Linked DNA regions of Pseudorhodoplanes sinuspersici. The protein of the gene in region 2 interacts with the protein of the main gene of each other region in a pairwise test. Links are inferred from orthologs where the notes say so. Each region holds a gene or a part of one and is shown on either strand. Other genes may lie near its edges. The genes, in order: dnaQ and dnaE.

Region 1 (3,193 bases), 3.1 Mb from region 2 along the record:
GCCCTGTTGCTATCTTGGGAGAAAGCCAGCGCCGTGTCGTTTAAGGCGCCATCGCGTCTGATCGTCGGTGCCGATCAGACACTGGCGATGGGTTCGAAGCGATTCAACAAGCCGGCCAATGTCGATGAAGCGCGTGAGCAGTTGCGCATGCTGCGCGGGCAGAGCCATACGCTGCATTCGGCAACGACGCTGGTGCAGGATGGCTCCGTGCTGTTCAAGGTTGTCGATACGGCGCGGCTGCGTATGCGCAATTTCTCCGACAAGTTTCTCGACGATTATCTCGAAGCCGCCGGGCCGTCGGTGACGGAAAGTGTCGGCGGCTATCAGCTCGAGAAGCTTGGCATCCATTTGTTCGAGCGTGTGGAAGGCGACTATTTCACCATTCTCGGCATGCCGCTTCTGCCGCTTCTGGATTTTTTCCGGTTCAAGGGATTTTTGAAGGATTGAAATCGGCGGTCACGCGCGGTCAATGATGGAGCAGGGCATATGTTCGTCCTCGGCCTGACCGGTTCGATCGGCATGGGAAAAAGCACCACGGCGCAATTGTTCGCCGACGAAGGTGTTCCCGTGCACGATGCCGATGCAGCCGTGCATAGGCTGTATGAAGGTGAGGCCGTGCCCCTGATCGAGGCGGCATTCCCCGGCACGACCGGCGAGGGCAAAGTCGACCGGCAAAAACTCGCAAAAACCGTTGTCGGCCATCCCGAAGCCTTGAAGCGGCTGGAGGCGATCGTGCATCCGCTGGTGGCAGAGGTGCGCGATCGGTTCCTTCAGGCGGCAAAAGCCGGTGGCAGCGAGGTTGCCATCCTCGATATTCCGCTTCTCTACGAAACCGGTGGTGAGAAGTTGGTGGATGCCGTCGTCGTGGTGTCGGCGAGTGCGGCCGTCCAGCGCCAGCGGGTGCTGGCGCGCCCCGGCATGACGATCGAGAAATTCGAGACCTTGCTGGCGAAACAGATGCCCGACGCTGAAAAACGCAAACGCGCCGATTTTATTCTGGATACCGGCCATGGTATCGAAGCAGCACGCGATCAGGTACGGGACATTCTGAAGCGAGTGGCTAAAATGCCGAAACGGACCTGATTCGGCGGCGGATCAAACGGATCACATGCGCGAGATCGTCTTCGACACGGAAACCACGGGCCTCGATCCGGTGCAGGGGCATCGGCTGGTCGAGATCGGCTGCGTCGAATTGCTCAACCGGTTTCCGACCGGGCGCGTGTTTCACAAATACGTCAATCCTGAGCGCGACATGCCGGTCGAGGCCTTCAATGTGCATGGCCTGTCGATCGAATTCCTGAAGAACCACAAATGCTTTCACGAGGAGGCCGACGAGTTTCTCGATTTTGTCGGCGATGCGCCGCTGGTGGCGCATAACGGCTATTTCGATCTCGCCTTCGTCAATTCCGAACTCACCATTGCGAAACGGACAGTTTTTGCGCGTGACCGCATCATCGATACGCTGATGCTGGCGCGGCGCAAGCATCCGGGCCAGTCGAACAAGCTCGACGATCTCTGCGCGCGCTACAAGATCGACAATTCAAAACGCACCAAGCACGGCGCGCTGCTCGACGCCGAATTGCTGGCGGAAGTCTATATCGAACTGGTCGGCGGCCGGCAGACGACGCTCGGTCTCGTCAGCACCAGCGGTGTTGCGGCCATACCTGAAGGCGACGGTTCACGCCGCACGCGACCTGAGCCGCTGCCGCCCCGCATCAGCGACGACGAGCGCGCGGCACATGGCGCTTTCATCGCGACACTGGGCGAAGAAGCAGTGTGGAAGACATACGCGGCGGCTGAGTAGCCGTTTGCTTGATCCGCTCATTCCCGCAAGGCGGGAATCCAGTGGGAAGATTCTGGCTCCCCGCCTTCGCGGGGACGAGCGGATTGTAAGGCAGACCGAGAAACAATCAGCTCGGCTGCTGAAGGCCCTGCGCGGTCGCCTGCTCGGCCATCTTCTGACGATACAGCCCGACGAAATCGACCGGATCGATGAACAGCGGCGGGAACCCGCCATTGCGAACCCCGTTGGCGATGATCTCGCGTGCAAACGGGAACAGCAGGCGCGGGCATTCGATCATCAGGATCGGATGAATTGAGTCCTGCGGTACATTCTGGATGCGGAACACGCCGCCATAGATCAATTCGAATGCGAACAGCATCGAACCTGCGGCATCGGCCTTGCCTTCGATTTTCAGCTCGACTTCGAACTCGGACTGAAACGGTGCGGCATTCACGTTGATCTGGATATTGATGTTGGGCTGCGCGTCGGACGGCTGCAGCGAGCGCGGCGCGTTCGGATTCTCGAATGAGAAATCCTTAATATATTGCGCCAGCACATTGAGCTGAGGCTGTTGTGCGTCGGACGGTGCGCCTTGTGCGCCGCCATTGCCATTGGTCGAGGTCGCCATCGGAAATCCTGCTGATGCGCCGGGTAGGGGCGCGCTTTTGAGGGCGAGTGGCTAACACACGTCACCAGGGCGAACAAGGATCGGTCCAAGGACGTTAGCGCCGTGGTTTCCGGCGGTCGTCCGATTTGTTGCCGTCGGGGATGTGCGTGTCACGGATGTCGCGCCACTGGCTACGGTCGAGATCCAGCACGCGGCCGGAGGGCCGGCTGCGCCGGACCGGTCCGCGGTCGATCAGTTTCTTCTGCACGGCGGGGACCAGTAGCAGAAGACCGACCGCATCGGTTACGAAGCCCGGCAGCACCAGAAGGATGCCGCCAATCACGGTCAGGACCCCGCCGGCGCCGGCTTCCCCAAACGCAGGGTCCCGCCGCGACAACATGTCCGCCAACCGACCGACAAGCCGTTTGCCCATGCGGCCAAGAACCAAAAAGCCGAAGACGGAAGTTGCGAATAATGTAAACAAAACGACGAACGATCCAAAAGCCTGCGCGGCGACAAGGAAAACCGCGGCTTCCGCCACAACCAAGCCTAAAAGTCCGAGCAGGATCAGCCTACCGGAAGCCATTGGGGCGATTTCCATTAACGGTATCAGGTTGGCCTTTGAGGCCGGGATCGTCTAAAGTTCGGCAGACCCACAGGGTTTTGACCTGACGAGACCTATGGATAAGACCGGTCGCGTGCTTAGATTATAAGTGGCGGACGGCTTCCGTGCTGCGTTCCGTTTACGTGGCGGCCGTTCCCGCTTTCCGGCTACAAAGGCATTCGCGACGTGTTCGACATCT
Region 2 (4,334 bases):
GCGTGCCGCCGAGCCAGCGGGAATTGACGTAATACTGAGCCGACTTCTTGGCGGCTTCGGCGATCCCGTCCTGGGCCTGACGCTTGGTGCCGACGAAGAGAATGCGGCCGCCCTTGGCAACCGTGTCGGACACCGCCTGCAGCGCCTGATGCAGCATCGGCACGGTCTGGGCGAGATCTATGATGTGGATGTTGTTGCGGACGCCAAAGATGTAATTCCCCATCTTCGGATTCCAGCGGTGGGCCTGGTGGCCAAAGTGAACGCCAGCTTCCAAGAGCTGACGCATGCTGTAATCGGGCAGCGCCATAGTAAACTTCTCCGGTTTGTCCTCCGCGGATGCGTGAACGGCAAGCCTAAGTGCCTGCCGCTACCGGACGGCCTCAATGGCCCATTGTCGGGGCCGGAAACCAATATCCGCGTGTGAGATGGGCGGCATATAGCCGCGTTGCGCCAAAAAGGCAAGGAAAGCCTGAGAACCCGCTCAGGCCGCCTCTACCGTGACGACGCCGGGTACCGCCTTGATGGCGCCAGCGATCTGTGGTGAGACCTTGTAGCGGCCCGGCAGCTTGATCTCGACCTCGCCGCCATCGGACAGCATCAGTACGAACCGCACCTCGCCGTCGCCCTTTGGCTCCAGCCGGTTGGTGATGTGGTCGAGCGGTGCCGGATCGCGCAGGAAGATCTGCAGGCTCTTCTGGACCTTCTCGGCAGCCTGATCGAGCCGTTCCACCGACTGGATGCGGGCCCGCACCTCTTCGCCCTGCGCTTCGCCGGTCAGGAACAACAACACCGCACTGCCCGGCTCCAGCAAGTCGCGATATTGCTGCAGCCCTTCCTGGAACAGGATCGCCTCATATTGTCCGGTCGGATCCGACAGGCCGATGATTCCCATTTTGTTGCCGGTCTTGGTGCGGCGTTCCATGCGCGACACGACGGTCGCGGCCGTTCGCCCCGCATTGGCGCCCGCCAGTACAGACTTTGAGAATTCTGACCAGTTCAGCACCTTCATGCGCTTGAGCGCGTTGGCGTAATCGTCGAGCGGGTGTCCCGTCAGGAAGAAACCGATCGCTTCGTATTCGCGCTGCAGCCGTTCAGACGGCATCCACGGTTCGACCGCAGGAATGCGCAGCGTTTCGCGATGCGATGGGCCGCCGAACAATTCGTTCTGACCGACAACCGCTGCATCATGCGTGCGGGTCGCGGTCGACAGCATCGTCTCGACCGCTGCATGCACGCCGGCGCGATTGCTGTCCAGCTTGTCGAAGGCGCCGGCCGCCGCAAGGCTTTCCAAAACGCGCTTGTTCACCGCTCGTGGGTTGAGGCGAGAGGCGAAGTCGGACAGATCGCGGAACGGCTTGTCGCCACGCGATGCGACGATCGATTCCACAGCCTGCTTGCCGACGCCCTTCAGGGCCGCAAGCGAATAGAAAATCGTGCTGCCCTCAACATCGAAATATTCGCGTGAGCGATTGATCGATGGCGGTTCGAGTTTGAGGCCGAGCCGCTCGGCCTCGCCGCGGAATTCCGACAGCTTGTCGGTATTGCCCATATCAAGCGTCATTGAAGCTGCGAGGAACTCAACCGGGTAATTCGCTTTCATATAGGCCGTTTGATACGCGACCAGCGCATAAGCGGCCGCGTGGCTCTTGTTGAAGCCGTATTCGGCAAAGCGTTCGAGCAGGTCGAAGATGGCATCGGCCTGCGACTTTGCGATGTCGCGCGCGACGCAACCGGTGACGAAGCGCTCGCGCTGCGCCTGCATTTCCGAGCGGATCTTCTTGCCCATGGCGCGGCGCAGATTGTCCGCCTCGCCGAGCGTATAGCCGGCCAGAAGCTGGGCGGCCTGCATCACCTGTTCCTGGTAGACGATGACGCCGAAAGTTTCTTTCAGCACCTCCTCGAGCTTGGGATGGATATAATCCGGCTCCTCGTCGCCGTGTTTGCGCGCGCAATAGGTCGGGATATTCGCCATCGGACCCGGCCGGTAGAGCGCCACAAGCGCAATGATGTCCTCGAACCGGTCGGGCTTCATGTCGAGCAGCGCCCGGCGCATGCCCTGACTTTCCAGCTGGAAGATGCCGACCGCCTCCGCCCTGGCCAGCAAGTCATAGGTCTTCTTATCGTCGAGCGCGATCGCCGCCAGATCGAGTTCGACACCGCGCCGCTTCAGCAGATCGACGGCAGTCTTCAGCACCGTCAATGTCTTCAGGCCGAGGAAGTCGAACTTCACGAGACCGGCCGGTTCGACCCATTTCATATTGAACTGCGTAACCGGCATATCCGATTTCGGATCGCGATAAAGCGGCACCAGTTCGGCCAGCGGCCGGTCGCCGATGACGATGCCGGCGGCGTGGGTCGAGGCGTGGCGCGTCAATCCTTCCAGCTTGCGGGCGATGTCGAAGGCGCGACGCACGGTAGGATTGGCGTCGCGTTCGGCCTGCAGTTTTGGCTCGTCATCGATCGCGCGCGCCAGCGTGACCGGATTGGCGGGATTCTGCGGCACCAGCTTGCACAGCTTGTCGACCTGGCCATACGGCATTTCCAGCACACGGCCGACGTCGCGCAGCACGCCGCGCGCCTGCAGCGTACCGAAGGTGATGATCTGCGCGACCTGATCGCGACCGTAACGCTCCTGCACATAGCGGATCACCTCGTCGCGGCGGTCCTGGCAGAAGTCGATATCGAAGTCCGGCATCGAGATGCGTTCCTCGTTGAGGAAACGCTCGAACAGCAGGCCGAACCGCATCGGATCGAGATCGGTGATGGTCAGCGAATACGCAACGAGCGAGCCAGCGCCTGAACCGCGGCCCGGCCCAACCGGAATGTCCTGCGACTTCGCCCATTTGATGAAGTCCGACACGATTAGGAAGTAGCCGGGGAATTTCATCCGCTCGATGACGCCGAGTTCGATGTCGAGCCGGCGGGCGTAATCCTCGCGTGAAAAACCGCGCGCCATCCCGTGCGCGGCGATGCGCCGCTCCAGCCCCTGTTCGGCCTGTTGCCGCAGTTCGGTCGCTTCATCGGCAACGACGGCTTCGGCAGTCGAAAAGCGCGGCAGGATCGGATTCATCTTGCGCGGACGGTACGAGCAACGCTGCGCGATCTCGGCGGTATTGGCGATCGCCTCCGGCAGATCGGAGAACAGCTTCGCCATCTCCTTGCGGCTTTTGAAATAGTGCTCGGGCGTCAGCTTGCGCCGCTCGTTCTCGGCGATGATGCGGCCTTCGGCGATGCAAATCAGCGCGTCATGGGATTCGTAATCGTCGGGTGTCGCAAAGAACGGCTCGTTGGTCGCGACCAGCGGCAGCGATTGTCCATAGGCAATGTCCAGAAGATGGCCTTCGGTCAGACGTTGCTCAGGCAGGCCGTGACGCTGGATTTCGACATAAAGCCGGTTGCCGAACAGCACGCGCAATTGCTCGCTGCGCTGCTGCGCCAGATCGAGACGCCCCGCAACAATCGCCTGGTCGAGAACGCCAAGGCCGCCTCCGGTGAGTGCAATGATGCCGTCGGTTTCCTGGTCCAGCCATGAGACATGGATATGCGGCGCCTCATTCGACGGTGTCTCAAGAAAGGCTCGCGATGACAGGCGCATCAGCCGGCGGTAGCCGTCCTGGCGGGCGGCAAGCAGCACGATGCGCGGCAATGTCTTGTTTTGCAGGGGATTACGGGGATCGCGGGGTTGGTCGCCAAAATCGATCGATAAACAGGTGCCGACAATCGGCTGCACGCCGGACGACGCCATTTTTTCGGAAAACTCCAGCGCCCCGAACATGTTGTCAGTGTCGGTCAGGGCGAGCGCCGGCTGCTTGTCGGCCTTGGCGAGATCGGCCAGTCGCCCGATCTTCAGCGCGCCTTCAAGCAGCGAATAGGAAGAATGCACATGCAGGTGCACAAAGGGTGCATCCGACACCGAGGGCCTCGCGAATCTGTCGGCAAATCTGTTGGTCAGACGCGATGGTGGGGACCGCCCTTGCCGATGTCTACCCCTAAGCCGGCAAGCCTACAATGTGCACCGGTTTTCCCCAGCAACCGCACGCCGCTGGGTTCTGTAACAAGAGAGAAGCAGCCGGGCGCAGGAAACGCATTCACACTTTCCGGCGGCCCGGCCGAAACTGCGTCCCGCGGACGCTACAAACGCACACTCACTGGGACACGATATGGACATCGTGCTAACGCAACCGACGCAACTTACAAACCGCCCAGAACCTGGGCCCAGATGGCGATCATTCCCAGAAACAGCGATAACGAAGCCAAGGCGGCGGCCTCTTCAACAACAGCGCGTAGCATGGCGGACCCCCTTGGTCTTCTCTAGTGGAGAACGTACAGAGAAC

Evidence for each region.
Region 1: the proteins of dnaE (region 2) and dnaQ interact in binary tests that used the Escherichia coli proteins (3 or more experiments, as listed by UniProt). The link is inferred for Pseudorhodoplanes sinuspersici from one-to-one orthologs.

Annotation. Positions count from the first base shown.
Region 1 is NZ_CP021112.1:1,628,288-1,631,480, reverse strand. The notes cover bases 77-2,956. They hold dnaQ (DNA polymerase III subunit epsilon), read left to right. Parts: upstream 77-1,108; coding sequence 1,109-1,804; downstream 1,805-2,956. Other genes in these bases: CAK95_RS08045 (FxsA family protein), read right to left, coding at 2,506-2,956; secB (protein-export chaperone SecB), read right to left, coding at 1,911-2,411; coaE (dephospho-CoA kinase), read left to right, coding at 487-1,083; CAK95_RS08065 (Maf family protein), read left to right, coding at 77-447. Also shown: more of CAK95_RS08065, read left to right, coding at 1-76; more of CAK95_RS08045, read right to left, coding at 2,957-2,976; CAK95_RS08040 (Tim44/TimA family putative adaptor protein), read left to right, coding at 3,181-3,193. UniProt on the Escherichia coli protein: DNA polymerase III is a complex, multichain enzyme responsible for most of the replicative synthesis in bacteria. The epsilon subunit contain the editing function and is a proofreading 3'-5' exonuclease.
Region 2 is NZ_CP021112.1:4,706,539-4,710,872, reverse strand. The notes cover bases 282-4,302. They hold dnaE (DNA polymerase III subunit alpha), read right to left. Parts: upstream 3,914-4,302; coding sequence 482-3,913; downstream 282-481. Other genes in these bases: CAK95_RS22955 (30S ribosomal protein S2), read right to left, coding at 282-307. Also shown: more of CAK95_RS22955, read right to left, coding at 1-281. UniProt on the Escherichia coli protein: DNA polymerase III is a complex, multichain enzyme responsible for most of the replicative synthesis in bacteria. This DNA polymerase also exhibits 3' to 5' exonuclease activity. The alpha chain is the DNA polymerase catalytic subunit.